2 regions of the Rhodoferax sp. LB1P47 genome follow, and region 1 is predicted to be linked to the other one. Evidence: predicted binding sites of a transcription regulator. Region 1 holds the regulator's gene; the other holds the start of a gene.
What was found. The regulator NrdR, encoded in region 1, represses ribonucleotide reductase genes. The targets are predictions, from matches to a motif close to CACNANATNTNGTG.
Positions count from the first base shown of each region.

Region 2: AC0969_RS18405 (ribonucleoside-diphosphate reductase subunit alpha) is a predicted target of NrdR. The motif match lies at 3,366-3,379, and genes of this name have one in related genera.

Region 1 is NZ_JBWMAU010000001.1:651,854-667,334, forward strand. It holds gene AC0969_RS03080 (sterol desaturase family protein) at 1-191, opposite strand, end outside; gene AC0969_RS03085 (polysaccharide deacetylase family protein) at 199-1,029, opposite strand; gene AC0969_RS03090 (YVTN family beta-propeller repeat protein) at 995-1,954, opposite strand; gene AC0969_RS03095 (16S rRNA pseudouridine(516) synthase) at 2,036-2,791, opposite strand; gene AC0969_RS03100 (hypothetical protein) at 2,934-3,428, shown strand; gene AC0969_RS03105 (lytic transglycosylase domain-containing protein) at 4,034-4,867, shown strand; ZMP/ZTP riboswitch at 4,882-5,043, shown strand; gene glyA (serine hydroxymethyltransferase) at 5,092-6,336, shown strand; gene nrdR (transcriptional regulator NrdR) at 6,343-6,786, shown strand; gene AC0969_RS03120 (GspH/FimT family pseudopilin) at 6,875-7,489, shown strand; gene pilV (type IV pilus modification protein PilV) at 7,503-8,210, shown strand; gene AC0969_RS03130 (PilW family protein) at 8,207-9,364, shown strand; gene AC0969_RS03135 (pilus assembly PilX family protein) at 9,374-10,069, shown strand; gene AC0969_RS03140 (pilus assembly protein) at 10,119-15,233, shown strand; gene AC0969_RS03145 (type IV pilin protein) at 15,230-15,481, shown strand, end outside.
Region 2 is NZ_JBWMAU010000024.1:4,530-20,010, reverse strand. It holds gene AC0969_RS18410 (ribonucleotide-diphosphate reductase subunit beta) at 1-119, opposite strand, end outside; gene AC0969_RS18405 (ribonucleoside-diphosphate reductase subunit alpha) at 278-3,232, opposite strand; gene ampD (1,6-anhydro-N-acetylmuramyl-L-alanine amidase AmpD) at 3,627-4,238, opposite strand; gene AC0969_RS18395 (sigma-54-dependent transcriptional regulator) at 4,219-5,664, opposite strand; gene AC0969_RS18390 (sensor histidine kinase) at 5,682-7,388, opposite strand; gene AC0969_RS18385 (PP0621 family protein) at 7,385-7,615, opposite strand; gene AC0969_RS18380 (cytochrome C assembly family protein) at 7,612-8,412, opposite strand; gene ffh (signal recognition particle protein) at 8,491-9,849, shown strand; gene AC0969_RS18370 (methyl-accepting chemotaxis protein) at 10,282-11,856, shown strand; gene AC0969_RS18365 (methyl-accepting chemotaxis protein) at 12,126-13,679, shown strand; gene AC0969_RS18360 (methyl-accepting chemotaxis protein) at 13,808-15,370, shown strand; gene AC0969_RS18355 (methyl-accepting chemotaxis protein) at 15,470-15,481, opposite strand, start outside.

The DNA.
Region 1 (15,481 bases):
CGCCAGCGTTGCAACGGCCCCAGCACCGCCAACAGCACCAGCAATTGCAGCAAACCGACCAGCAACCAGCCGGTCGCGGTATAGGCATCTTCCACCCAGCCGCCAAAGCCTAGGCCAAACACCAGCGGCTGCACCACGACCTCAAACAGCCACTGCTGCGCGTCAGAAAACAAATTGGTCAGGAAATCCATCGGTCGATTATTGGCGGTGGGCGCTTATCCACACGGTGTAGTCGGGATGCTCGCGCAGCGTACGAAAGCAAAAACCGCGCTCCTTCAAGCCCACAATCAGCGGCTCCAGTACCGCCGGAGCCCAGGGGTCTTTGCGCGACCAGATGCCCAGATGGGCCAGCAAGATGTCGCCGCTACGGATGGTCCGCAGGGCCTGGGCCAGCAACGCGGGGTTGCTGGCGCGTTCACTGGCCAGCTCATCGCCCAGAAACCCGGCCGGTGCCCAGCCCACATGCGCATAGCCACAGGATTGCGCCGCCGCCAGCAGCGCAGGCGAGGTTTTGCCGCCGGGGGCGCGGAACAATGGCAACGGGGCCTGGCCGGTCATGGCTTGCAGACGCTGGCTGGCCCGGCGGATCTCTTCGCAGTACTGGGCAGCTGTCCAGGTGAATGTACGGTCGGCATCCGGCCCCGCCGAAGGTTTAACACGGAACTGCATCGGCTGGCCGGGCTGACGGGGCATGTCGCCCTTCCAGTAGACGTGGTCAAAAGTGTGCGATGCAAAGGCATGGCCCTCGGCGGCACGGGCCCGCCACCAGGGAGCCCAGTGCTCGCCCAGGCTGCCATCGCCCTCCTGCGTACGCTCTTGCGCACCAAAAAACGTGACCTTGACCTGTTGGCGACCCAGCACCTCGGCCACCAGCGGGGCGATGCCCATGTGGCCGGTGTCGAAGGTCAGATAAAGCGGTTTTTCACAGTCTTTTAGGCCACCAGCGCTTATAGAATCTGCGCAAGTAGCTACAAATAATATAGCAAATAGCGACTTAACGCGCTGCGTGGTCCAGTGTCCAAACACCATGGGGTGACCTTCCGACATTGATTTGACGCACCACTTTTTTCGATTCAATATCGATCACGGTGAGTTTGCGCGCCCAGCGCGATGTCACCATCAACAACTTGCCATCGGCCGACACGTCCATACAGTCCGGCCCGCCGGGGGCCGGGTAAGTGGCCACCGACTCCAGGGTTTGCAGGTCGATCTTGCTGATGCTATTGGCCACACGGTTGCTCACAAACACATGGCGCTTGTCGCCCGCTGCGCGGAAGGCGTGCGAGCCCTTGCCGGTAGCAATAACCTTGGTGCGCACGGGGGCCTTACCCGACACGTCGTACACCTCCACGCCCTCCCCGCCGGTCAGGCCGATCAGCAGGGTTTTGTCGTCAGCGGTGCCATACAGGTCTGCAGGCATGCTGCCGGTGGGCGTGCGCCATTTGATGGTTTGGGTGACCAGGTCCACCGCCACCAGCTCGTCGCTATCTTGCATGGTGGAGTAGATGGTGGTGCTTTTGCTGTCAATCCACAGGTGGCTGGGGGTTTTGCCGGTGGCCACGCGCTTGGCCAGCACGATGTCCTTGCCGTCCCAGCGGTAGATGTCGATGTGGTTCAGACGGTTGGCCGCCGTCACAAACCACTTCATATTGGGCGAAAAACGCAACTGGTAGGGGTCGAGAACATCGCGCACCACCCGCTGGATCTCGGCCGTTTTGGGGTCGATGAAGGTCAGCGTGTCGGACAGCGCGTTGGCAATGATCAGCGACTTCTCATCCGGCGTGAGGTACATGTGGTGCGGCTCTTTGCCGGTGGGGATGCGCTTGGTCTCCGCCCAGCTGCCGGGGTCGATCACACTCACATTCGCATCCAGCGAGTTGAGTACAAAAATCGGATGGGATTGGGCCTGTGCAGCAAGCGGGCTAAGCGCAGCAAAAGCAAGAAACGAGGCCACGAAGGCAAAACGGCGGACAAACAACTTCACGGCGCACCAGAGGTAAAAAATAAGCCGGAAGTGTAGCCGCCGGGCCCGTCGCTAATGTGTCTGTGCAGCCGATAACTGGGCCAGATCCTCGGCACTTAGCCAACGCCACTGCCCTGGCAGCAAATCTGCGGGCAGCGCAAAACTACCCATTTGCGAACGGTGCAGGCCCTCCACCCGGTTACTCACCGCCGCCAGCATGCGTTTGACCTGGTGGTATTTGCCCTCGGTCAGCGTCAGGCGCAGGTGGTGGCTGCCGATGGCCTCGCAAGCGGCAGCCCGCACGGGCTTGGGGTCATCGTCCAGCACCACACCGGCCAGCAGCTTGGCTACCTGCTGTTCGTCCAGCGGGTGCTTGGTGGTCACTTCATAGACTTTGGGCACATGCTTTTTAGGCGAGGTCATGCGGTGGATGAACTGGCCATCGTCACTCAGCAACAGCAGGCCGGTGGTGTCCTGGTCCAGCCGCCCTACGGCCTGCACGCCTTGCAGCGCGCCTTTCTGGGGCCGCAGACGCAGGGGTGACGGCAGTAAGGTGTAGATGCTGGGGTAAGTAGATGGTTTTTGCGAGCACTCGGTGCCCGCCGGTTTATTCAGCAGTACGTAGGCCTGGCGGTGGTAAGGCCAGTCCACACCCTGCACCCGAAAGCACAGGCCCTCTGCATCAAAATCCATAGCAGACTCTGCACATAGTACGGGCGCTAGGCCTGTATTTTCCGTATAAACCTCGACGAGGCCCTGCTGAACCAACCCGGCGCACACGCGGCGTGTACCAAAGCCTTGCGAATAAAGAATGTCTTGAAGCTGCATGCCCCGAGTATCGCAAACGCAGCGCGGCCCGCACCAAAACGACTAAACCCCATATGTCCACAATATGAAGCATAAAACGTGACGCAATTCACACAAGTATGTAGCGTATGCGGCTACAACCGGGGCTCCACCGGAGTCTTTGATGCGCGAACTATTTACCACCCTGTTTGTTTTTGCCGCTGCCTTCATGCTGTGGCGCGCCGTGCGGCCCCACCGCCACAACGGCCACAACGGCCACCACATTGCCACGCTGTCCGCCCTGCACGGCTCGGACGCAGCGAACACCCACATCTATAAATGGCCATCATTGGGCCTGTTCCAGCTAGGCACCGCAGACAGCTTGCGCTACCAAACCGCCCTGAAACTGGCCACTGACGGCAACCCCATCGACCCGACAGGTTCACACGCAGTAGCCCAGCTGCACACCGGTGGTAGCAACGCCGAAATCTGGAAACCGGTTGAAGTCCGCGTACACGGCGAGCGCGTCGGTTTTCTGTCGAGTGGCGATGCCAGCCGCTTTCTACGCCGTCTGGCCTATGAGGGCCATGCCGGAGAAGTCACTTGCTGCGATGCGCGCATTTCCCAAACCGGCAACCATTACGACATTCGGCTCGACTTGAAAGAGTTTCGCCACTGATCCGCCCCTACACGGTTGCGTCGGCAGCCTAAAAACCGGCTTATTGGCAGTCTGTTGTACAAAACACAACGCCCCTAGACGCCACCATAGCCCTCTCGAAGGGCTATTTTTTTGGTGCACAGATAACGCAACACCAGAAGAAAAATAAATACATCCGCGCCACAAAAAGCACCCCACTCTTGCACCGGCTATCTGATGACAGCATGCCGTATGCCTAGAGTAAATGGCGTGTAGATGCTGCTTTTTTCGTAGCAGTAGCATTTTGTAAGCGAGATAAAAATGAGCCGATGGCGTGGCGTGTTGAACCATCGCATAGTGCATCGGCCCGTCCATAAAACTGTACGTTAAATCAGTTTTTTAATGTATATAAACTACGATTCATATGCTTGACTTGATATTAATAGTCCTCCTAGAATCCGCCGTCCCCCCTACATCCCTAGGGACAACCCGAACCCGCTGCCGGATCCCGGCTAAGTCAAATCGCTGCCAACGCCTATAAGGCACCGCAGGATTTTGATGGCGTACCCACCCAATCGAAGTGCCCTTTAGCGAATTGCTCTTACGCAAACTTATCGCCCCAGGCCTTCGCTAGATGAGGAAGTGCTATGACAGCGTTACAAAAATTGAGCCAAGGGCTACGTACCTTTGCAAGTGATATTGCGCAAGGTTTTTTTGAAATTACCCATAACGGATTTGCCCTACTGGGCTTGTTGGTGGCTTTCTCCATGGTGACCGTCACGGCCCGGCCCGATCTGCGCCAAATGGCCGAAGTTCAGCTAATGGGCTGGCTGCAAGAGCGCCAAGTGGTCAACGCCACCGACATCGACACCACCGAAGCATCCAGCAGCGATGCGGTGGACCGCGCCACCGCCAGCAATCCCCAAGACCTGCCCAAACAGCAGGCTGCCGTGGCCTACTGGCTCAGCAAAAAATACCATGTAGCGGCTGAACCGGTCAGCGCCTTGGTGGCAGAAGCCTATGACATCGGTAAACGTGTCAAATTGGATCCCACTTTGATTTTGGCCGTGATGGCGATTGAGTCCGGCTTTAATCCATTTGCCCAAAGCCCTGTCGGTGCCCAAGGCCTGATGCAGGTCATGACCCGTGTACACACCGAAAAATACGATGTATTTGGCGGCAAACTGGCGGCATTTGACCCTCTTACCAACCTGCGCGTGGGCGTAAAAGTCTTGCAAGAGTGCATCCAGCGCGCCGGCTCCGTAGAGGGCGGCCTGAGGTATTACGTAGGCGCAGCCAACATCCAGGACGACGGTGGTTACGCCGGCAAAGTCATGGCCGAACATGGCCGCCTGCTACAAGTCGCCGCAGGCCGCGCAACGCCCACAACCACACCCCGCACCATTCCGGTGGCAGCTCCGGCCATCAAGATGCCAGCTCCAGCGGAAGAAGAAAAAGTAGCCGTACTGCTCAACTACTGAGCCTCCGTTACACTCACCCAGCACGCAACTGGCGATAGGCATGACCCCCATGGGTGCGCATGCTGACGTGGACCACCGATGAGGCCTTTTTCACAAGGTCCATCGGGCAACCACTGGGAAGCGTGCCGCCAAGCTATAAAAATCTTGGTGTTCAGCCGTTCGCCTGGGCAGCACTTGCTTAAAAGCAAGGACCATTGTTTTAACTATCAGGTTAAAGGACTGCCATGTACGACCGTACGATTCTCGTAGAGCAAACCGACCCCGAGCTGTTCGCCGCCATCCAGGCTGAAAACGCCCGCCAAGAACACCATATCGAGCTGATCGCCAGCGAAAACTACGCCTCGCCCGCCGTCATGGCCGCGCAAGGCTCGCAGCTCACCAATAAATACGCCGAAGGCTACCCCGGCCGCCGCTACTACGGTGGCTGCGAACATGTGGACGTGGCCGAGCAACTGGCGATTGACCGCGTCAAACAAATCTTTGGTGCCGAAGCCGCCAACGTGCAGCCCCACTGCGGTGCCTCCGCCAACGAAGCCGTGTTTCTCGCATTCCTGAAACCCGGCGACACCATCATGGGCATGAGCCTGGCCGAAGGTGGTCACCTGACCCACGGCATGGCGCTGAACATGAGCGGCAAGTGGTTCAATGTAGTCAGCTATGGCCTCGATGCCAACGAAGCCATCGACTACGACGCCATGGAACGCAAGGCGCACGAATCCAAACCAAAACTCATCATTGCGGGCGCTAGTGCTTATTCTCTCGCTATTGATTTTGAACGCTTCGCTAAAGTTGCCAAAGACGTAGGTGCCATTTTCATGGTGGACATGGCGCATTACGCCGGGCTGATTGCCGCAGGCATCTACCCCAACCCCGTGCCGCACGCTGACATCGTCACATCCACCACCCACAAGAGCCTGCGCGGCCCACGCGGCGGCATCATCTTGATGAAATCGCAGTTTGAGAAAGTCATCAACAGTGCCATCTTCCCCGGCCTGCAAGGCGGCCCGCTGATGCACGTGATTGCCGCCAAAGCGGTGGCCTTCAAAGAAGCGATGGCCCCTGAATTCAAAATCTACCAACAGCAGGTTTTGAAGAATGCCCAAATCGTGGCCGAAACCTTGACCCAGCGCGGCCTGCGTATCGTCAGCGGCGGCACCCAAAGCCACGTCATGCTGGTGGACCTGCGCGCCAAGGGCATTACCGGCAAAGAAGCCGAGGCCGTATTGGGCAGCGCCCACATGACCATCAACAAGAACGCCATCCCCAACGACCCCGAAAAGCCCATGGTCACCAGCGGCGTGCGCATCGGCACCCCCGCCATGACCACGCGCGGCTTCAAGGACGAAGAAGCCCGCGCCACCGCCCATTTGGTAGCCGACGTGCTGGACAACCCGCGTGACGCAGCCAACCTGGATGCCGTGCGCGCCAAGGTGGCAGCGTTGACCAGCCGCTTCCCGGTATATAAGTAACACCACATGAAATGCCCCTTCTGCGGCCACGGTGAGACCCAGGTTGTCGAAACCCGTGAATCTGACGACGGCGACCAAGTGCGCCGTCGCCGCCGCTGCGGGGGGTGTGAACTGCGCTTTACCACCTACGAACGTGCCGAGGTAGCCATGCCTACGGTGGTCAAGAAAGATGGCAGCCGCACCGACTTTGACCGCAAAAAGCTGCACGCCTCCATGCGGCTGGCATTACGCAAACGCCCAGTGGGCATCGAGCAAGCCGATGCCGCACTGGACCGTATCGAGCGCACCCTGCTCTCCAGCGGAGCCAAAGAAATCGCCACCGCTAAACTAGGTGAACTGGTGATGCGTGAACTCAAAAACCTCGACAAAGTCGCCTATGTGCGCTTTGCCTCGGTGTACCGCAGCTTTGAAGATGTGGATGAATTCAGCCGGTTGATCCGGGACATCTGACAAGCAGACCGCACACCACCAGCCAAGCGGTCAGCAGGGCTGGACCAATGGCATCCCATGCAGAAATGCCAAAGGCACAATCTGCGGCATGTCTCTTTGCCTGCACCCTACCGCTCCCCGTCGCCATCAAGGCTTCACACTGATTGAGCTCTTGGTCACTATCGCCATCGTGGCGATTTTGGCCGCACTGGCAGCGCCATCGTTCCAAACATTTATCGTGCGCAACACCTTCTCCAGTATTGGCAATGAGTTCAGCGGCAGTATTTTGAAGGCCCGCAACGAGGCGGTGACCAAGAATATTTGCACCACCATGTGCCTCAGCACAACCGTCGATGATGCCAACCCGTTTTGCAGCCCATCCAGCTCAACCACCGACTGGCAGCAGGGTTGGATCGTTTTTTTAAATGAAGAATGCAGGGACACCTATGGCACCGATAGCGCCACTAATGCGGTAGCTGCGGAGGACTTGCTGCTGGTACGCCGCCCCGGCAGTGCCAGCTACACCCTCAAGAGCACACGCAACGCGCCGACAGTCCGCCTGAATTTCGACAGCCAAGGCCGCCCCAGCCTGTCTGCCGCAGGTCGCTTCGACCTGGAATACACACCCAACACCGAGCTTTCACTGGAGCACGCATTCAATGTGTGCATAGATGCACTGGGGCGTACCCGGTCCGTCCCAGGCACATCTACTTGCAGCTATTGAGCAGGGCGACACCATGCATTCCAAGCCAACCCAATTTGCGCGCCAAGGCCGCACACCCCGCTCAGCCAAAGGTGTCACCCTCATTGAGGTCCTGGTTGCGGTACTGATTTTGTCGATAGGGCTATTGGGCATCGCCGGGCTGCAGGTAGCGACAGCCAAATACCAACTTGGCAGCGGCATACGCGCGGCCACAGCATCCCTATTTTCAGACTACACAGACCGTGTGCGGTTGAACACGACGATGGCCGGGCCCAATTCCATCACTGGCGCTGTATCCAACCTGATTCCTAGCAACGCTACAGACCAGTCGCTCTACGCGTACAAAAAAACTTGGGAGTTTCAGCAGGGAGAATCAGATGCGTCGCTAACTAGCACCGACTGCGATGGCAGCAACACATGCACCCCCGATGCACGCGCGAACTACGACATGCTCACATGGCGTAAAACGGTCAGAGCAAGCCTGCCGCAAGGAGCGGTTTTTACGGAAGGAAACCGCAGTAATGGCATCACCGTTACGCTGATGTGGTTCGACAAAGAGCGTACCAACAAATCCTCCCGCACCGATGATGCCGACAACGCGGCCACCCAAGTCGCGTTGGTCTCGGCCACCCAATGCAATGCCGTCACTGCCACCACCGGCCTGGCCCTCCAAACCTGTTGCCCGAATGCGGCAGCCGCACCGGCAGGCGTGCGCTGCAGCCGTTTTTCATTCATGCCATGACACACCACACCTACTCCCCCGGTCGTGCGCGCCAGCGCGGTGCCACCTTGATTGAACTCATGGTGGCCTTGGCTATTACGCTGTTTTTGGTCGCGGCTGCCGCCTACATGTACCTAGGCACGCGCGAAACGCAACGCGCCATTGAGCGCAACAGCAGCAACACAGAGTCCGGCACTTTTGCACTCCAGCTCATAGGCCAAGACATCATGATGGCGGGCTACTACCCGGCCACGTCATCGCGTATCGCGTCGCCTGCAGCGGCATCTTCTGCCGTATCCACTGTGGACAAGTACCCCAAACTGGCAAGCTATCCACCCGTCAAATTGGCCCTGAACCAAGCCACTATTACCGACTGGGTTTCGCCTGCCCCGATTTACCTCTCTGGGATTTACGGCTGCGACAGTGCCAAATTTTTGCCCCGTACCGGCTTGTGTGACGCAAAGGTAGCAGGAGCCCCTGACTCCATTGTTATCAACTATTTCACAAACGACACAGTAGCCATGCAAACCAAGGCGGCAACGGGGCAGCGCTACGACTGCACCGGGGCCGACGTAGGCGGTGACCCGAGCAATGCCAACCGTCGAAACGCCATTAATGCCCTCGCCCCGCCACTGCAACCCTTGCTGGTGTCCAACCGCTATGGGCTGAATGCAACCAATGCCGTCGCAGACAAGCAAAAAGTGACCACGCTAAGCCTTGCATGCAGTGGCAATGGAGCATATGGCAGCATCACCGGTGGCAGCACCAGCAACATCTACCAGCCCATGTTGCCCGGCATCGAGGACATGCAAATCACCTATGGGGTATTTGCCAGCACCGCAGATGATGGTAAGGGCGTACGCACCCCCGACAAGTTCTACACCGCCGACGAAATCAGCGGCACCAATGGCGCCAGCGCACTCCCTACCGTCAGCGTCGATAACGGCCTCGCACTCACGCCTATGCCGCCGTGGTCGCGGGTGGTGGCGGTAAAAGTGTGCGTGATGGCCAAAAGCATGGGTAGCAGCCCCAAAATTGCCGACAAAGTAGGCGCAGAGCGCACCTACATCGATTGCAGCGGAGCAACCAAAACCCAAGCGGCCAGCGACACTGCGCTGCGCAAGCGCTTTGTCCAGATATTTCCAGTTCGCAATCTGTTGAGCCAGGTTTTTTAAGAGTAGCGTATGCAAAAGCCTATCTCCATCCCATCATCTACCCAGCGCGGGAGCTCTTTGGTCATAGTGCTCCTATTTTTACTGGCCATCACCGGGCTAACCGTATGGGCAGCCCGGCAATCCATGTTGGGCGAAGGCATGTCGCGCAACCAGGTCGATGTAGAGGTAGCCCGCCAAGCTGCTGAGTCCGCCTTGCGTGATGCCGAGCGCGACCTCAAGAATGCCAGCCCAGGGACAACGAAAGACAACGCCTCATGCAACCGGGGTGGTCCTAGCATTCCAGCCAATTTCGACTCAGTTTGCACCAACGGACTTTGCTATCGCAGCGATGCCGACTACACCGTCGCCCAATGGAACACCAGTGACACCAATGCGACCACAGTATCGCCCGACCCCTGGTGGCCCAACAGCAAAGGTGGCAAGTGGGTGGCCAACGCCGACGGTGAACCAGACCAAGATAAGCCCGAGCGCACCCCGGTGAGTTCGGGCACAAATTGCAGCTTCAAGGGAGGTGTCCCCTTGGGTACCTACACGGGGGCCCCGGCGATCCGTGGCGTAGCAATTCAGCCGCAGTACATGATCGAATATTTCAAACGCAGCGTGCCTGGTCGCCAAGAAATGTCGGTTTACCGTATCACAGCACGGGGCTTTGGCTACACCCCTCGTACCCAAGTGGTTTTGCAGTCCACGTTTTTGCCTGAATAAGCAGCCGATGCTCGGCCGTTGAACCCGCGTTTCCCAGGAGTACCGCACCATGAAAATCCCCCTCGTCTTTGCCAAGTGCCTGCTCATTGCAGCGCTGTGGATGCCCATGCTGCCTGCATGGGCCGATGCGGTTGCGGTGTCAACCCCGCAACCCGCCGTGCCACCCAACATCGTGACCAATGCCAATCGGCCAATGATGATGTTGGTGACATCCAAAGACCACACGCTGTTTAGCCCCATCTACACCGACTTTGAAGACATCAATGGAGATGGCGCGCTCGACACCACCTACCTGCCCAGCTTCAAGTACTACGGCTACTTTGACTCCACCAAGTGCTACGCCTATAGCACTGGCGACGCGAGGTTCAACCCGAGCGCCGCAGCGGACACCTCGTACACCTATACAAACCCCGCGACGGTCACGGTCCAAGGCTACTCGTGTAAAAGTAATACTGCCGGGCGCTGGAGCGGCAACTTCCTCAACTGGGCCACCATGTCGCGCTTGGATGTGATTCGCAAACTACTGTACGGAGGTAAGCGCTCCACAGACACGGCCACAACCACAGTGCTAGAGCGAGCCCCTTTGAGCATGGATTCGCATGGTTTTGTTAAGTACTACAAAGGCCTCGACATTGAACACTTCACCCCGTTCACAACATCCAATTTGACGAAAACTACCGGCTCCAATGCCACCACTGGTGGCGTAGGAACCTATGCCGGACTCAGCATCTGCAACCGCTCCAACAGCGATAGTGAAGGCGGTACGCCGTTGATGCTTCTGGCCAAAGGCAACTACAAACTTTGGGCCACTGTCGAAGGGCAGGCCTGCCAATGGGGGCCGGGTTCCGCCGCCGGCACCGCCACAGGCGGCGGCCAATTGGGGCCTAAACTGGCGAGATACTACAAAGATGAGCTTTACGGCAAAGGTGGCATTGCACATGAGGTGAATCGGCCCAGCACGGCCTCGGATGGGGCGCTAGGCAACGCCTCTGAACTAACCGTCCGTGTGGCTGTGTGCGTTGCCAATCTGCTCGACACCAAGTACTGCCGTAGCTATGCGTCCAGCAGCAAACCCGAGGGTTTGCTGCAAGAGTTTGGCTTGCCCAGTGCCACCTCCACCACGGCCCGCACTGAATTCGGCATGATCAGTGGCAGCTACGACAAGAACATCACCGCCGGGGCTCTGCGTCGCAACATTGGCGATATGCGCGACGAGGTCAATACGACCACGGGCGTTTTTTGCCATGCAACCAGCAGTGGCTGCACCACGCTGGCAGACACACGCACCACAGGCACCGGTGCCATCAAGGCTATGGACAACATTGTTTTATACGGTAAAACGACGAGCAGCTACCCCGGTGCCTCGACGACCCTACCGAGTGAGTTGACCGACGGCACCTTTCCTGCCTGGGGCAACCCGATCGGTGAAATGATGGTGCAGGCCCTGAAGTATTACGCGGGTGCGACCAGCACCAATCCAGGCAGCACCACCAACGATACCGCCAAGGGCTTGCCCGTCGCCACTTGGCGCGACCCATTGAGCGACACCGGCAGCATTAATGCAGCCCGTAAAACACTGTACGGCCGCAACATCTGCCGGCCCTTGAACGTGCTTGCACTGTCCAGCAGTGCACTGAGCTTTGACCAGGGTGCCGACACCCAGTTTGCCGACTTGCCCAATCGGGAATCGCAAACCCTGTCGAACTTCACCGACACCATCGGGGTGATGGAGGGCATTAAGGGAACTTCACGCTCGGTGGCCGCAACTTCTGGCACCTTGGCTACGGCAGACACCGTAGCCGCAGGCTGCTCAGCCAAAACGGTCGATAGCCTCTCTTCGGTATTTGGTATTTGCCCCGAGGCACCCACCACCGCAGGCACCTACAAAGTGGCCGGTGCGGCTTTTTATGCCAACACCCACCGGGTGCGCGACACCACCAGCATGACGCTGCCCGTCGACTTGCCCAGCACCGCACTCAAGGTCAAAACCTACGCTGCCGCATTGACAGGCGGAGCCCCTGTGATCAAGGTGCCCGTTCCAAATTCGGGTACCCCTCCAAAATACGTCTATATCACACCAGAGGCACTTGGTGCCACCTCAGACCGACTCGGAGTACGCATGCCTATGTCGGTGCTCACGTTTGATGCAATCGCCGCCTCACCCACTGGGGTGTTGCCGTGGGCCACCTTTTTGGTGACCTGGAATAACCGCACATTTGGCGGCGACTACGACATGGATATTGCGGGATTTTTACGCTATGACGTGGCGGTGACAACCACCGGTTCACCTTCTGGCTATGACATCAAAATCAGTACCGATATCGTCAACGTGGGCATGGGCTCTATGGGAGCCTATGGCTTTAGTGTGATTGGAACCAATAACGACGGACGCCTGCTGACCCACCGCCACATGGTTACAGCCGACTATGACAACGCCCTGCTTGCCACTGGCGGAAATACCAGGGCTGCTGGCTACCAGTGTGGCGAAGCCGCTTATTTGGCCTCGAACAACAATGGAGACCAGGGTGCATGCAAGGTCGCATCGGACAGCAATACCGTGTATGACGCAAATTACCTGAAGACAAGCACCCTCCAAATGCTGGGGGCCACCGACATCACGCTCCAAGACCCACTTTGGTACGCCGCCAAATACGGCAGTTTCAGCTCTGAGAACTACGTCTACAACAGTGCATCCACCACACCCTTGACCATCGCAAGCTACGACGCGGTTAAAACCGACGGCAGTGCTGGGCAAGATGACACACCCGATGGTTACTTTTTGGCCCGCCGCCCCGACCTGCTGGAAGACCAGCTGCGCCGCGCGCTCGACAGCCTGACCAAACAAGCCAACGCAGCCCCTGCATCTAGCGGCCCAGAACTCGATGGCGGAAGCTTCAACTACAAAGTAAGTTTTGATTCAGGAAAAGTGACCGGCAACCTCGAAGCCTACCCATTTATCGACTCTGATGAGGGTGGTAACTTTGCAACAGAGCCCAGTTTGCGCGCCGGGCAACTGCTGCGCACACGCACCAGCGGCACCGACGGCAGCTCAGGCGATAAAGGCAACTCACGGGTCATCATCACCAACCTGGGTAACCGAACCACCAGCGCCACCGCACCCGCCATCCCATTCCGGTGGAGCGCCACCGAACCCAACATATTGCCCGCAGGCTACAAAACACTGCTCACGACCAGTAGCACCAACACACTGACCGAGGCAAACGCCCAGCGCCTGGTGCAGTACATGCGGGGCGACCAGTCACTAGAGAACGCCTCGACCGGCTTGCGCGTGCGCGGAGACAACATGCTGGGCCCCATCGTCAACTCGACCCCGTGGATGCAGAACCCGCCCCAGGCCAACTTTTTAATCAACCAATCGCCCGGATACGCAAATTTTTCGTCCAAACGCACAACCCGCCCGCAACTGCTGTGGGTGGCAGCCAATGACGGCATGATGCACGCATTTGACCCCAGTACGCTTGCCGAAAAGTTTGCCTATGTCCCGGGTATGGTGGCCAACCGGCTGGCCGAAATCCCCATGCAACGCGGCGGCACGGGGCGCACCTCGGTCACCATCGGCACCACCACAAGTAACTTCACGCAAGACACCTCCGAAAACAAACCCGATGCCAACGGCACTGTGTGGCCGTATGTAGACGGCAACCCTTTTACCGCCGATGTCAAACTGGGTATCACCACCGGCATCAATACCGCCACAGAAAACGGTACCTGGGCAACCTACCTGTTTAGCACCCTGGGACGTGGTGGACGTGGCGTATTTGCGCTAGACGTATCGGGCTCCGAGAACTCGGCCTCATGGAGCAGCCTGAACGAGGGCAGCGCCAATACACTTTTCAAGTGGCAGTTCAGCGCAGACGACGACATTCAAACCGGTGAAACCGTGAGCGACCTGGGCTATGTAGTGGGAGACATCGGCATCAATGGCAACAGCGGCCAGGCCAGCCCGGTGGTGAAATTGAACAACGGAAAATTTGCGCTGCTACTCAACAATGGTGTGAAGTCCGCCAGCGGCAAGGCGGCGCTCTACCTGTTGTTTGTCGATGGCCCTGACTCCAGTACCGGAAAGTGGAACCGCATTAGTTCGACCAGCACAACAGGCCAGTACGTCAAGATCGTGGCAGCCGAGGCCCCTACCGATGGCACCAAAAATGGCCTCGCGACCCCTTTGTGGATTGACCGAGACGGCAACGGTACCGCCGATGTGGTGTACGCAGGCGACCTCAAGGGCAATATGTGGAAGTTCGACATCAGCAGCACCAACGCCGTGAATTGGAAGGTCGCTTACAAAACGGCGGACGGGATCACCAACCGCCCCTTGTTCACGGCGCAATATCCTGGAACAGGCAATAGCGCAGCTACCCCGCTGGCCATCACCACGGCACCCGAATACGTATATCCGGCTTTTGACGGCCTGATCATCAATTTCGGCACTGGCAATGCGTTTGAAACCGGAGATTTCCCTATCAAAGGCACGGTCAAGCAGCGTTTCTATGGTGTGTGGGACAACCCCTCGTTTGCCAATGTCACCACTGGCACCGGCCCCATGATTCCGGCCAACGCCACGACCCTGGTGCAGCGCACCTATGCGCGCAATGCCACCACCGGCAACGTGACGGTCACGGCCGACAGTACAGACACATCAGGCACCCAAACCTTCACGCCTATCGAATGGGGTAACCAGGATGGCTGGTATTTCAATTTACCCGATTCGCTGACCACTGGCGAAGCCGTGCTGACATCGCCCGACCTACAGGCTGGCTTTTTGGTATTCACCAGCGTGCGCTCAAAAATCGGCAGTGACAACTGCAACAACGATCCTGACAGTACCCTGTTCACGATTGACCCCATTGCCGGCCGCACGACCCGCAGCGGGCTTACCGTAGATGGCGCAGCAGTTGCCGGTATATCCATCCCCGGCCAAAAATTTGTGATTTTGAACAACGCCACATCGTCCCTCAAATACTCGACACCTTGCACCAACGGAACTGCGGGTTGCGTCAACGGCAAAAAGCAAAGCACTATCGCGAATGACCAGGTGTGCAAAGCCGTGATCACAGGCTCCGGCAAGACTGCCGACCTGTGCTACAACCCGCTGGGCCGCGTTCAGTGGCGCGAAATTCCTGGACTAAGGAGCACCCAATGATGAAACCCCAAGCCCAGCGTGGCTTCACCCTGATCGAATTGATGATTACAGTCGCGGTGGTCGGCATACTCGCCGCCATCGCACTCCCCAGTTACACCGAGTACATAGCACGGAGCCGGCGCACCGAAGCTCAAACCGTTCTACTGGCTGGCCAGCAGTGGATGGAGCGGTTTTATTCTGAAAACTACCGTTATGACCAAAATAGCGCGGGTACAGCGGTCACCGATGCCAGCCAGTTTCCCTCACAC
Region 2 (15,481 bases), on a different contig from region 1:
GCCATAGTCGTGGGCGCAGCGGTCGTAAAAACAGCGTGTTGTTCCTCCCGGTTGGTGGGTAAACCGAGGGGGGCTGCCGATGGCGATGGGGGCTTGACTTCTTCGTCCCAGGTCAACATAGTTTTTCCAATGCTAGGATTATGAGAGCATCACTGGAAAATGAAAAGTATTCATTTCCAATGCGGCTGTTTTGAAGGATTTTTCTTGCGGTATCGCACCGTAAAAACCACGGTTTTACGGTGCGATGGTGGCCGGACTGGCCCGCTGATGGACGGGTTTATTGGCAGGCTTCGCAGCCGGGGTCGTCAATGGCGCAAAACTTGATGTCTGTGGCGGGGCTTGTGCTAAGGGCCTCAGCGTTCATTTGCTGGCGTGCGGCCATGGCAGCGGTGTCAATGGCGCTCATGGCTTGGCCGGGGGCTTGGCCCGAAGACACCGCGTTCATGCGGCCTGCGGCTACGGTCGATTTTTCGACGTGCGTGGCGCTGCGGGTGCGCAGGTAGTAGGTGGTTTTCAGGCCACGCGTCCAGGCCAGTTTGTAGGTGTCGTCGAGCTTTTTGCCCGAGGCTCCTGCCATATAGATGTTCAGCGACTGGGCCTGGTCAATCCACTTCTGGCGGCGCGATGCGGCTTCGACCAACCAGGTGGTTTCGACTTCAAACGCGGTGCGGTACAGCGCCTTGATTTCGTTCGGCACGCGGTCGATGGATTGCAGTGAGCCGTCAAAGTGCTTCAGGTCCATCAGCATCACGTTGTCCCACAGGCCCAGGCGCTTCAAGTCGTGCACCAGGTAGCTGTTGATGACGGTGAATTCACCCGATAGATTCGATTTGACCGACAGGTTGCCGAAGCAGGGCTCGATCGACGCATCCACGCCAATGATGTTGGAGATGGTGGCGGTGGGCGCAATGGCGACGCAGTTGGAGTTGCGCATGCCGTCTGCCTGGATTTTTTGGCGCAGGCTTCCCCAGTCCAGGGTGGCGGAGCGGTCTACATCCACATAGCCGCCACGGGCCTTGGCCAGCATGTCCAGGGTGTCCAGCGGCAGGATGCCTTGGTCCCACAGCGAGCCCTTGTAGCTGGAGTACTGGCCGCGCTCTTTGGCCAGTTCGCTGGAAGCCCAGTACGCGAAGTAGCAGATGGCTTCCATCGAGGTGTCGGCAAACGCCACGGCGGCTTCGCTGGCGTAGGGGATGCGCAGTTCGTACAGGCTGTCCTGGAAGCCCATCAGGCCCAGTCCGACGGGGCGGTGCAGCATGTTGGAGGTGCGGGCCTTGGTGACGGCGTAGTAGTTGATGTCGATCACGTTGTCCAGCATGCGCATGGCCGTGGTGATGGTCTTTTGCAGCTTGGCGTGGTCAAGAATCTTGGATACGGTGCCGTTGGCATCGGGGGCGCCATTCTTGATGTGTTGCAGCAGGTTCACTGAACCCAGGTTGCAGACGGCGGTTTCGGTGTCGCTGGTGTTTAGGGTGATCTCGGTACACAGGTTGCTGGAGTGCACCACGCCAGCGTGTTGCTGGGGGCTGCGCACATTGCAGGCATCCTTGAAGGTGATCCATGGGTGGCCGGTTTCAAACAGCATGGTCAGCATCTTGCGCCACAGGTCGCTGGCGGGCAGAGTGCGCGAAGGCTTGATTTCGCCGCGCAGGGCACGGGCTTCGTAGGCTACGTAGGCGATCTCGAACTCGGCGCCAAACTTGTCGTGCAGATCGGGCACGTTGTTGGGCGAGAACAGGGTCCAGTTGCCGCCTTCCATGACGCGGCGCATAAACAGATCGGGCACCCAATTGGCGGTGTTCATGTCGTGGGTGCGGCGGCGGTCATCGCCGGTGTTCTTGCGCAGCTCTAGGAATTCTTCGATGTCCAGGTGCCAGGTCTCCAGGTAGGTGCAGACCGCGCCCTTGCGCTTGCCGCCCTGGTTCACCGCCACAGCGGTGTCGTTGACGACCTTCAGGAAGGGCACCACGCCTTGGGATTCGCCGTTGGTGCCCTTGATGTGGCTGCCCAGGGCGCGCACGCGGGTCCAGTCGTTGCCCAGGCCGCCAGCAAACTTCGACAGCAGCGCGTTTTCCTTGATGGATTCATAGATGCCGTCCAGATCGTCGGGCACCGTGGTCAGGTAGCAGCTGGAGAGCTGGGGGCGCAGCGTGCCGCTGTTGAATAGCGTGGGCGTGCTGGACATGAAGTCGAACGACGACATGACTTCGTAGAACTCGATGGCACGGGCTTCGCGGTTGGTTTCATTGAGCGCCAGGCCCATCGCCACGCGCATGAAGAACGCCTGGGGCAGCTCGATGCGGGTCTTGCGCACGTGCAGGAAGTAGCGGTCGTACAGGGTTTGCAGGCCCAGGTAGTCAAATTGCAGGTCGCGCTGAGGTTTCAGGGCGGCGGCCAGCCGGGGTAGGTCGTAGGTCAGCAGGGCGGTATCCAGCAGCTCGTTGTCCACGCCTTTCTGGATGTACTTGGGGAAGTAGTCCACATATTTCGCGGCCAGCTCGGCCTGTGTCAGGTCGGCACCCAGCACCTCTTTGGCGATGGTGTGCAGCAGCAGGCGGGCGGTGGCGTAGGTGTAGTCGGGATCGGTTTCGATCAGGGTACGGGCGGCCAGGATGGCGGCCTTGTAAACCTCTTCCATGGGCACGCCGTCGTACAGGTTGCGCATGGTCTCGGCCACGATGGGGGCGGCGGTGACTTCGCTACCCAGGCCGGCGCAGGCCTGTTCAATCAGCTGTTGCAGGCGGGCGGTGTCGAGTGCCACGCGCTGGTCGCCGTCGATGACATGCATCACGGGGGCTGCGGGGGCCATATCGGTGACTTGTTTGGCGCGCTCTTGGGTGTGGCGCTCGCGGTACAGCACGTAGGCGCGGGCGATTTCATGGTGGCCGCCACGCATCAGGCCGAGCTCTACCTGGTCTTGCACGTCTTCAATGTGGAACGTGCCGCCACCGGGGCGCGAGCGCACCAAGGCGCGCACAACACCTTGCGTCAGCGTGTCTACTATTTCGCGCACGCTGGCCGAAGCCGCGCCCTGCGTGCCATGCACGGCCAAAAAGGCCTTCATCATGGCGATGGCAATTTTGCTCGGCTCAAAAGGCACGACCGCGCCGTTGCGGCGGATGATCTGGTAGTGCGCCAGCATCTCGGGCGCGCTGGTGTCGCTGCGGTCGCTGGAATGCAGGGCCGGTTGCTGCGACGGGACGGCGGCGGGGGTGTTCAATGCAGTTTGCATGGTTTCCTTGAGGTCTGACGGGAGGAGGACGGTATGGGAATAGCGGACTAAAACGGACGATGGCGCTACGCAAAAAACGGTAGGCCGCTTATCTGTGCCGTGAAAAAGGGGGGACTTGGTGATACAAGGGAGACACTATATATAGGGTCTGCAATCAATTCAAGCCACTACCGGTAGTGTATCTTGCGTTGGACGGCTGTGGGTGGGTAGGGGTTTTCAGCCCCTGTGGCTGGAATCGCCCGGTAAGCCTTACCCGATCAGGCGTGCGGTATGCGCACCCAATAAACAAGCGGCTTGGCAGCGCATTTGCCCCGCAAAACGGCGCAGTGCTTGGTTCTGCGTGGCATCCATTGCGACTTGTGTTGCGCTGAAAGGGCCCGCATTGTTACATTTTTTATATTTGCGCCGCCGATGGAAAGCAACGCGCATCCCAGCCCGTGCCGCGCTGCACTACTGCCCAAGTGAATCCGGCCCCCGGATCGTGTTTGCGGCCTGGCGCGATGTGCTCGTGGCCTGCGACAAAGTGGATGGGGTAGCTGGGGCGCAGCGCGGCCAGCAGGCTGACCAGGGTGTCGTATTGCTCCGGCTCGAAGGCTTCGCCCTCCAGGCCTTCGAGTTCGATGCCGATCGAGTCGTCGTTGCAGTTGCTGCGGCCCCGGTACTGCGAGGCCCCGGCGTGCCAGGCCCGGTTGTTGGCGCTCACAAACTGCCACAGCTCGCCTTGGCGGCGGATGTAGAAGTGGGCCGATACCTGTAGGCCCCGGATACTTTCAAAGTACGGGTGGGCGCTCCAGTCCAGCGTGTTGCCAAACAGGGCCTGCACCGCGTCGCCGCCGTACTGGCCTGGCGGCAGGCTGATGGAATGCAGCACCACCAGGTCGGTGCGCGCGCCCTCGGGCCTGGGGCCGAAGTTGGGCGACGGCTGCTGCCGGGCAAACCGGTACCAGCCGTTGTGCCACAGCGGGGCTTGTGCTGCCGCGTGGTGATCAGGGGTCTTGGGGTTCATTGTCTTGCGGGGTGGCGATGTTCAGGCGTTCGATGCGGTAGCGGATCTGGCGCAGGCTCAGGCCCAGGCGCTGGGCGGTGGCGGTGCGGTTAAAGCCCGTTTCACTCAGCACCTTGACCAAAATGTCGCGCTCTTGCTGGTCCAAAAAGGCTTGCAGATCGCTGGGGATTTCGGCGGGGGGGGCTAAGGCGGCTGGGATTTCTGCCAACGGAGCCGGCTCGGTGGCATCGAAGTCGGGGTCGAAATCGACGTGCAAGGCGTCGCCATCGCCCATCGCCACGGCGCGGTGCAGCAGGTTTTCCAGCTCGCGCACATTGCCGCTCAGGGGGTGGCTGGCCAGTTGCGCCAGCAGCTCGGGCGACAGCAGGGGCACCGGCATGCCGGATTCCTGGGCTATGCGGGCCAGTAGCGCCTCGCACAGCGCGGGCAGGTCGCCCCGGCGCTCGCGCAGCGGGGGCACGGCGATCTCGATCACGTTTAGCCGGTAGTACAGGTCTTGCCGGAAGCGCCCGGCCTTCACATCGGCGGCTAGGTCTTTGTGGGTGGCGCTGACGATGCGCACGTCCACCGCGTCCTCCTGGGTGGAGCCCAGCGGGCGCACGCTGCGCTCCTGGATGGCGCGCAGCAGCTTGGACTGCATGGCCAGTGGCAGGTCGCCGATTTCGTCCAGAAACAGGGTGCCGTCGCGGGCCGCCTGGAAGTAGCCCGGCCGGTCTTGCACGGCACCGGTGTACGAGCCTTTTTTGGCCCCAAAAAACTCGGCCTCCAGCAGATTCTCGGGGATGGCGCTGCAATTCACCGCCACCAGCGGCCCGGCGGCGCGGTGGCTGTTGGCGTGCAGGGCCTGGGCCACCAGCTCTTTGCCGGTGCCGGATTCACCGCGCACCAGCACTGGCGCCATGCTGCGGGCCACCTTGACGATGCGTTGCTTGACCAGCTGCATGGCCTCAGATGTGCCTACTAATTTTTGTAGCGCCTCCCGCCCGTCAGATATGCGTGGAATAGCTTTTTCACTACTAATTGTGGGCCGCGTGGCCTGGCGGGGATCTTGGATGGCGGAGGCCACCACGGCGCGAAACTGCTTCAGGTCTACCGGCTTGGTCAGGTAGTCGAAGGCCCCGGCTTTCAGGGCTTCAACCGCGTTTTCGGCCGAACCGTAGGCGGTCATGACGATCACGCGCTCGGGCCGCTGCTGGGCTTTCAGGCTGTGCAGCAGGGCAATCCCCAAGCCGTCGGGCAGGCGCATGTCGGTGATCACCACGTCAAAGCGCTGGGTGTCCAGCAACACGCGGGCTTCTTGCAGGTCGGCGGCGGTGTCGATGCGGTAGCCCTCGCGCAGCAAGGTCAACTCGTACAGGGTACGCAGGTCGGGCTCGTCGTCCACCACCAGGACGGATGCGGCAGGCTGGGAAGGGGGCTGGGCCATGGGGGGAGGGGGATGGGTCAGACCGGCTGGATGTCAAAAGGCCGCGCCACCAGCGTGCTGGGTTTGGGCGGACGAAACTGCACAAAAAATTCATTGCCCGGCACCGCCAGACCGTTGCGCTGCCGGGTGGCGCGCTGGTAGCCGATGGTGGCCCGGTGGCGCTCGCACAGTTCCCGGCAAATATACAGACCCAAACCACTGGATCGGCTCTCGGAGCTGAAAAAAGGCTCGAACAAATGCTGTTCCACCGCCTGCTCCATCGGCGTGCCATCGCTCCACACCAGCAGGCTGGATTGCCGATTGGCCGCAAGGTGGGTGCTCACCTGGATGGCATCGGCTTGCCCGCTGGCGTAGCGGTGGGCGTTGTCCAGCAGGTTGACCAGCACGCGGCGCAGGTGGTCGGGGTCAAAGTCCACCGGCAAACCCAGCGTGCCCAGCGCCACCTGCGCCTCGCGCCGCGCCGGGTCTTGCTGTGACCAGTCGCGGCATACCGCGTCTATCGATTCGTCCAACTTGGTCTGCACGGGCGGGTTGTGCGGCCCCGGCAGTGGGGGCACGCGGGCAATCTCCAGTACCTCATCGACAATTTTGGACAGCCGCTGGGCGTTGTGCCGCACCATCGTGGTCAGCCGCTGCTGGGCCGGGTCGCTCAGGTCTTCTTCCAGCAAGGCGTTGGCTTGGCTGATGGCCGCCAGCGGGTTGCGGATTTCATGGGCCACGGCGGCCGACATACGGCCCATAGCGGCCATTTTCTCGGTGCGCAGCCGGGCCTCCATCTCGCGCAGATCGTGCAAAAACATCACGCACAGGCTGTCGGCCTGGCCCTCGAAGGCGGCGGTCATGCGGGTGCGCACCCGCACCCGGCGCGGGCTGCGGCCGGTGTGCTGGAGCCGGATGTCGGCCTGCTGGCTGGTTTCGTCGGCAAAGGTTTTTTGCGCCAGCGCCATCAGCCCCTGCCAGCCGGGCTGGCTACCCAGTTGCAAGGGCCCGGGGCCGGTGCTGCTGTCGGTGCCCAGCAGCAGCCGGGCCGCCGGGTTGGCTGCGCGGGTGTGGCCGTGGACATCGACCACCAGCACGCCATCGGTCAGGCTTTCAATCACCAGTTCGTTGACCCGGGTTTGCAGCTGCGCGTCCATCTGGCTGCGCAGGGCCAGTTGCTCTTCGCGCTCCAGCCGGGCGGCCAGTTGGTTGACCAGGAAGGCCACCACAAAATAGCCCATACCGGTCAGGCCACTTTGCATCAGCAGGGTGGCTTCGTCACCGGCTTGGCGGTGGCTCAGTTTCCAGATGTCTAGCAGCAGCAACAGCAGCGTCATGCCCGCCGCCGTGCCCAGGGCGATGGCCCGGGTGCCCAGTACGGCGGCCAGCAGTACCGGCACGCCCAGCAACGGGCTGTAGTTGATGTTGCCTGCCGACTGCATCAATTGCAGCGTGGAGAACACCAGGGCATCTGCTCCCACCGTGCCGATCCAGAAGCGCGTGGCGAGCCGCTCGGTGCGGCTGGGCCGGCCGGTCAGGCGCAGCACCAGGGCACTGGCCAGGTAGCCGCTGCACAGCAGCAGCAACCAGGGCGATACCGTCTGCCCCAGCGCTAGCAGTGCACCATGCCAAACCAGAATGGCCAGCGCAATCGTTACCCGGGCTGTCATGAACCCGTACCACACCCGGCCCAGCGCCAGCGGGTCGGGCTCCACCAGTGGGGCTGCAAGGCTGGCGGGGGTCACCGCTGGGCCTGCTCGGCCTGTCGCTGGTGTGCCGGGCCGCAGTAGCTGCCGTGCGCGGTGGTCAGGGCCTCGGTCGCGGGCAACAGCACGCCGCAGACTTTGCAGGGCAGCATGTTTTGCAACGCGGTAGATGGCTTGCCGGGCGGGGGGCGCTTGGCCGCCACCCGCTTGGAGCGCCACAGCCACACGCCCAACAGCACGGCCAGTAAGACCACCAGCAGCTTCATGTGACCCGCCCCAGCACTACTTCCAGCACAAAGCGCGAGCCCACATAGCCCAGCAGCAGCAGCCCGGCCCCGGCGTACAGCACCCGCACTGCTTTGCGGCCGCGCCAGCCAAAGCGGCTGCGGCCCAGCAGCAGCACCGCAAAGGTCAGCCATGAAAGTGCCGAAAACACGGTCTTGTGGCTCCAGCGCCAGCCGTGCACGCCGTAGAGCTGCTCGCCAAACAGCCAGCCCACCAGCAGCGTGGCCGATAGCAGTACAAAGCCGGCACTCACCAGCCGGAACGTCAGCCGCTCCAGCGTCAGCAGCGGGATACCGCTGGCCGAGTCGGCGGCTTTGCGCATTTGTTGTTCTGCCCGGGTCATCAGCCAGGCATGCACTACGGCGGCGGCAAACAGGCCGTACGAGGCAATGCCCAGCGCCCAGTGCAGCGGCAACCAGGGCGAGGCCATTTCGTGCAGCGGCGTGCCGGGGAACAGCAGCGCCAGCAGCACCGCCACCGCGCCCAGCCCGGCCAGTGCCCAGCGGGCTTGCAATTGGGGAAATAAATGGGTTTCTACTGCGTACACCGTCAGCACCAGCCAGGCGGTGACCGACAGCGCGGGCGCAAAGCCAAAGCGCGGCGGCATGCCAAACAGGCCCAGGCTCAGCACCAGTGCGTGCAGCAGCCAGGCCAGCCACAGCGCCGCCCGGCTGGCGCGCATGCTCAAGCGTGCAGCACCCACCGCAGGCACAGCGTAAGCCAGCGCCGTGGCGGCAAACAGCAGCACGGTGGCAAGGGGCGCGGTCGTTAAAATCATCAGACAAGTTTAGCGTTTCAGCCTTTCCCCTTTCTTTCCCCCTTCGTCGCCTGCACAACCCTCCCCGGACACTTCTTTATGGCCTCCGCCCTTACCGACAAACTCTCCCGCCTGGTCAAAGAAATCCGGGGCCAGGCCCGTATCACCGAGTCCAACGTGGCCGACATGCTGCGCGAAGTGCGCATGGCCCTGCTGGAGGCCGACGTGGCCCTGCCGGTGGTGCGAGACTTCATCGCCAGGGTGAAAGAAAAGGCGCTGGGCCAAGAGGTGATGGGCTCACTCTCGCCCGGGCAGGCGTTGGTGGGCATCGTCAACCGCGAACTCAGCCGCACGATGGGCGAGGGGGTCAGCGACATCAATCTGGCCGCCCAGCCGCCCGCCGTGATCCTGATGGCCGGTTTGCAGGGAGCGGGTAAAACCACCACCACCGCCAAGCTGGCCAAGCACCTGATCGAAAAGCGCAAAAAGAAAGTGCTCACCGTGTCCGGCGACGTGTACCGCCCGGCGGCCATCGAGCAGCTCAAGATGGTCACCCAGCAAGCCGGGGCCGAGTGGTTCCCCAGCACGCCCGACCAGAAACCGCTGGATATTGCCGCCGCCGCCATCGACTACGCCCGCAAGCACTACTTTGACGTGCTGCTGGTCGATACCGCCGGTCGCTTGGCCATCGACGAAGTGCTGATGCGCGAAATCACCGAGCTGCACGCCTTCCTCAAGCCGGTGGAAACCCTGTTTGTGGTCGATGCCATGCAGGGCCAGGATGCGATCAACACCGCCCGGGCCTTCTCCGATGCGCTGCCGCTGACCGGCATCATCCTCACCAAGACCGACGGCGACTCACGCGGCGGCGCGGCCCTGTCGGTGCGCCATGTGACTGGCGTGCCGATCAAGTTTGCCGGCACCAGCGAAAAGATCGACGGGCTGGAAGTGTTCGATGCCGAACGCCACGCCGGGCGGGTGCTGGGCATGGGCGACATCCTGGCTCTGGTTGAGCAGGTCACCGCCGGGGTCGATATGGCGGCGGCGCAAAAGCTGGCCGCCAAGGTCAAAAGCGGTGAAAGCTTTGACCTGAACGACTTTTTAAGCCAGATCCAGCAGATGAAGCAGATGGGTGGCCTGTCTAGCCTGATGGACAAACTGCCCGCCCAGATGGCCGCCAAAGCCGGGGCGATGGACATGGACAAGGCCGAGCGCGACATCCGCCGCAAGGAGGGCATCATCTACAGCATGACCCCGCTGGAGCGCCGCAAGCCCGACCTGATCAAAGCCACCCGCAAGCGCCGCATCGCCGCCGGTGCTGGTGTGCAAGTGCAAGAGGTGAACCGCATGCTCAACGAGTTTGGCCAGATGCAAGACATGATGAAGAAGATGAAGGGTGGCGGCATGATGAAGATGATCAAGCGCATGGGCGGTATGAAGGGCATGCCGAAGTTTTGACGCATATCCCCCTGTCGCCACGCAAGGGTTACACGAGTGACTCGGCAAAGCTGGTTCCACGGCCTCCCTGGAAGAGTTGTTTTTACGGTTGGGCAATGTGTTTTAGGTCATTCTGACCAGCCATTCCGTGAATTGCGTTACATCTGAGGTGTCATTGCCTGCGTCCTTTAGCGGCCATTTGAAAGTGGTGGCCAGCTTGGCCCGCCCCCACGACTTTTGACCTTGTTTGGCAGAAGTTTTACAGGCTTTTTAGGTTGCTAGCGCAAGTGCCAATTGCGCTAGGCGCTATGGTTTTTGTGGTTTTTTGCGGTGCTAAGCGATGTATCCGGTAAAACCCTTGGAGGGGGTATTCGCCTTTGTTTGATGGCCAGAATAAGTGGCAATCCAGTGTATTCTGGTGGCCACTTACATTTGGCAACAAAGACGATACGCATGAAAAATCTCAAAATATCTACCCGGTTGCTGGTGCTGGTCGGGATGTTGTCGGCGTTATTGGTTGCGATTGGGAGTGTGGGTTTGCTGGGGCTTGCCAAGTCCAATGCGGCCATGCAGACGATGGTGACGGACCGCATGCAAACCCAAAGTGCGGTGGCCGAATTCCAGTTTTTGACCATGCGTAACCGGCAGCTTATCTCCAATGCGCTGCTGTCCCCCGTGCCCGAGAAAATCGCCAAAGCCACGGCCGAAGCCGAGGCCAACATCCTCAAAGTCGACAAACTCTGGGTCACGCTGCAAGCCGCGCCCATGGGGCCCGAGGGCGATGCGCTGGTCAAGGCGATTGCCGCCAAACAACAAAAGATCATGCAAGAAGGACTGCGCCCCGCACTCCAGGCCCTGGCCGATGAGGACGTGGCCACTGCGCGGGTGCTGGCAGTGCGCAAGTTTGGCGATTTGTTCGACCCGGTGTTTGTGGATATAGGCAACCTGCTGGCCCTGACCAAGGCCGACACCCAGAACGACTTTGAGGATGCGGTGCTCCGCTACACCACCATCCGGGCCACATTCCTGGGAGCTATCGCATTGGGGATCGTGTTTGCCGCCCTGTTTGGGTACACGCTGATGCGCAGCATCACCCGGCCATTGCTGCGGGCGGGCGAAGTGGCCAATGCCGTGGCCCGGGGCGACTTGAACCAGTCCATCGACACCTCGGGTACAGACGAAGTGGCGGTGGTCATGCAGGCCCTGGCCGCCATGCAGGCCAGCCTGTCGCAGGTTGTGTCCACCGTGCGCCAAGGCTCGGAAAGCGTGTCCACCGCCAGTGCCGAAATCGCCCAGGGCAACCACGACCTGAGTGCCCGCACCGAGCACCAGGCCAGCGCGCTGGAGCAAACCGCTGCGTCGATGGAAGAGCTGGGTTCCACCGTGCGGCAAAACGCTGACAGCGCGGCCCAGGCCAACCAACTGGCCCGGCGCGCCAGCGAAGTGGCGGTGCAGGGTGGCGAGGTGGTGGCCGAGGTGGTGACCACCATGCAGGGTATCAATGCCAGCTCGAAAAAGATTGCCGACATCATTAGCGTGATCGACGGCATCGCCTTCCAGACCAACATCCTGGCGCTGAATGCCGCCGTGGAAGCCGCCCGTGCGGGCGAGCAGGGCCGGGGCTTTGCGGTGGTGGCCAGCGAAGTGCGCAGCCTGGCCGGGCGCAGTGCCGATGCGGCCAAGGAAATCAAGCAGCTTATTTCGGCCAGTGTGGACCGGGTGGCCCAGGGCACGGTGCTGGTCGATAAAGCCGGGGCCACCATGGCCGAGGTGGTAGCGGCCATCCGCAGCGCCACCGACATCATGGGCGAGATCAGTGCCGCCAGCCGTGAGCAAAGCCTGGGCGTGTCCCAGGTGGGCGAGGCCGTGACCCAGATGGACCAGACCACCCAGCAAAACGCTGCCCTGGTCGAAGAAATGGCCGCCGCCGCCAGCAGCATGCGCACCCAGGCACAAGATCTGGTGGATGCGGTGGCGGTATTTGTATTACCCGTGGGCGGCGGGTTGGCGCGGATCGCGTCGCGCTGAGGTTCGTCAGCGCTTGCTGGCACGCGCTCGTGTCGGAGTATGTTTTTAGCTGCTAGCGCCCACCAGATGGGCGCTAGCAGCTATTATTTTATGTGGCGGATGCTGCGGCCTGACCTGGAAATAACCCTGGCCAAAGGCTGGCTATTTGTAACCAATCGTATGGAGATCATCTTTACGATAAGTTACGTGTTACCTTGATGGCGCACAGTTAAAGCTATCGCAAGAAAGTACTTGCGATAGCTTTTTACCCTCGTCTAAAGGAGCATCCCATGCAACTTTCTGCCTTTAAAGTCAGCACCCGTCTGAGTTTTGGTTTTGGTTTAGTGGTGTTGCTATCGCTGCTATCGGTCGCTCTGGCCTTGCACAAGCTGGCCGGTGTGGCGCACGACTTGCAGGACGTGGTGAAGGTCAATAACGTCAAGATCGAGATCAACTCCGCCTTGTCGCAGGGTGTACACATTGTTGCCCGGGTCATCCGCACCGTTGTGCTACTGGATGACAAAGCCAGCAAAGACCGCGAGATGCTCAAAATCGCCGAGGCGCGCAGCAGCTATGACGCCTCGTGGGAGGCGTTGAACAAGTTTCCCCCCAGCGAGGCCGGCAAGACTCTGCGGGCCAAGATTGCACATGCCGCCGAAGTTTCCCGTGCGCTGAACAACCAGGTGATTGCATTCGGCATGGCCGACAAGGCTGCCGAGGCTGTTGCCCTGCTGCTCAAAGAGGCTGGCCCGGCCAACACGCTCTGGCAAGAGGCCATCGCCGAGAACATCCATTTGCAGCAAACCCTTAGCACGGAAGAATTTGACTCGGCGATGGAAAGCTACAACGGGGCCCGCATACTGCTGATCGGCTTTGGCGTATTCAGCGTACTGTTGGCGGCGGTGGCCGGGGCCTTGATCACCCGCTCCATCGTGCTCCAGCTCGGCGCCGAACCCGGCACGGCCACCCAATTGGCCCAGAGCGTGGCGTCGGGCAACCTGGGGGTCACCATCCGGCTGCGGGCTGGCGACACCACCAGCCTGATGGCCCAGTTGCAGAGCATGCAAGCCAGCCTGGTGCAGCTCGTCACCCAGGTCCGCCAGGGCTCGGAGCAGGTGGCGTCTGCCAGCGCCGAAATCGCCCAGGGCAACCACGACCTGAGTGCCCGCACCGAACAGCAAGCCAGCTCCCTGGAGGAAACCGCTGCGTCCATGGAACAGATGAGCGCCACCGTGCGGCAAAACGCCGACAGTGCCGCCGAAGCCAACCAATTGGCCCTGCGTGCCAGTGCCGTGGCTGTGCAAGGTGGCGAGGTGGTGGCCGAGGTGGTGACCACCATGCAGGGCATCAACGACAGCTCCAAGCGCATTGCCGACATCATTGGCGTGATCGACGGCATCGCCTTCCAGACGAATATTCTTGCGCTGAATGCCGCCGTGGAAGCCGCCCGTGCCGGGGAGCAAGGCCGGGGCTTTGCAGTGGTGGCCAGCGAGGTGCGCTCCCTGGCCGGACGCAGCGCCGAGGCGGCCAAAGAAATCAAACTGCTGATCTCGGCCAGCGTAGACCGGGTTGCGCAGGGCACCGTGCTGGTGGACAAAGCCGGGGCCACCATGACCGAGGTGGTCAGCGCAATCCGCCGGGTGACCGGAATCGTGGGGGAAATCAGCGCCGCCAGCGGTGAACAAAGCGCCGGGGTGTCGCAAATCGGTGAGGCGGTCGGCCAGATTGACCTCGTGACCCAGCAAAACGCCGCCCTGGTCGAACAAATGGCCGCCGCAGCCAGCAGCATGAAGAGCCAGGCCGACGACCTGGTCGCCGCCGTCGCGGTGTTCACGCTGCGCTAGTCTGTAATTGCTGCGGCCTACGCAGCGTGGCGTGGAAATTCGTCACCGGCCCGTAATAAAACTGACACATTGCAGCGCTACCGTGCACTCCAACCGATTCTGGTTGTAACGGGGTGTAAAGGGCGCGCATGAAAAATCTAAAAATATCCACCCGGCTGATGCTCTTGGTTGGCGTGCTGTCGGCCCTGCTGGTGGCGGTGGGTTCATTGGGGTTGACGGGCATTGTCCAGGCCAACGCGGTGGTAGAGGCCATGTACACGCAGCGCATGCAGTCGGTGGCTGCGTTGGGCGACTACCAGTTCTTGGCCATGCGGGTGCGGCAGGTGATTTCGGACACCCTGATCGACTCGTCATCGCCTGCGGTGGTGGCTAAAAATTTGAAAGAGATTGATGCCCTGACCGCCCAGTCGCTACAGGCCTGGGATGCCTTGCAGGCCACCCCTCTGTCGGCCGGGGCCGATAGTCTGCGCAGCGCCTTGACCGCGAAACGCCAAAAATTTATCCAGCAAGGCTTGCAGCCGACGATGGCGGCGCTGCGCGACGATGATTTTTTACCCGCCCAGATGCTGGTGTTGGGCCAGTTCAGTGCGCTGTTCAACCCCATCAGCCAGGACATCCAGGCCCTTACCCGCCTGCTGCAAGACGAAGCTGGCAGCGACCACCACCAGGCGGTGCAGCGCTACCACGCGATCCGCAACGCCAGTCTGGCGGCGATGGGGCTGGGCCTGCTGTTTGCCATGTGGTTTGGCTGGGCGCTGATGCGGGGTATTTCGGCTCCGCTGCTGCGGGCCGGGGCGCTGGCCCATGCCGTGGCCCGGGGCGATTTAAACCAGCATATCGACACCTCGGGGCGCAACGAAATTGCGGTGGTGATGCAGGCGCTGGCAGCCATGCAAACCAGCCTGCGCAGCCTGGTGGCCAGCGTGCGCCAGGGGGCAGACAGTGTGTCCACCGCCAGCGCCGAGATCGCCCATGGCAACCAGGACCTGAGCGAGCGCACCGAACAGCAGGCCAGCGCTTTGCAGCAAACCGCTGCCTCGATGGAGCAGCTGGGCGCCACCGTGCAGCACAACGCCCAGAACGCCGCCCACGCCAGCCAACTGGCCCAAAGTGCCAGCCAGGTGGCGCAGCAGGGGGGCGCGGTGGTGACCGAGGTGGTGCAGACCATGCGCGGCATCAACGACAGCTCGCGCCAGATTGCCGACATCATCAGCGTGATCGACGGCATCGCCTTCCAGACCAACATCCTGGCCCTGAATGCCGCCGTGGAAGCCGCCCGCGCGGGCGAGCAGGGCCGGGGCTTTGCGGTGGTGGCCAGCGAGGTGCGCAGCTTGGCCGGGCGCAGTGCCGATGCCGCCAAAGCCATCAAACTGCTGATTGCGGCCAGCGTGAGCCGGGTGGAGCAGGGCAGCCGGCTGGCGGACAAAGCCGGTGCCACCATGGCCCAAGTGGTAGAGGCGATTGGCAGCGTTACCGGCATCATGGCCGAGATCAACCAGGCCAGCCGTGCGCAGAGCACCGGGGTGTCCGAGGTGGGGCATGCGGTGGGCCAGATGGACCGCAGCACCCAGCAAAACGCCGCTTTGGTCGAGCAAATGGCAGCTGCCGCCAGCAGCATGCGCACCCAGGCGCAAGATCTGGTGGATGCGGTGGCGGTGTTTACTGCACCACCCGCGCTGGCACACCGTTAGTGGTTGCTATTATTTAAATAGCTGCTTGCGTAGGTGAAATATGCGTTAAAGGCATATTTCGCATTGAATAAAAAAGCCCCTGGCCGATAGCACAAGCGCTTAGCTTTTTAG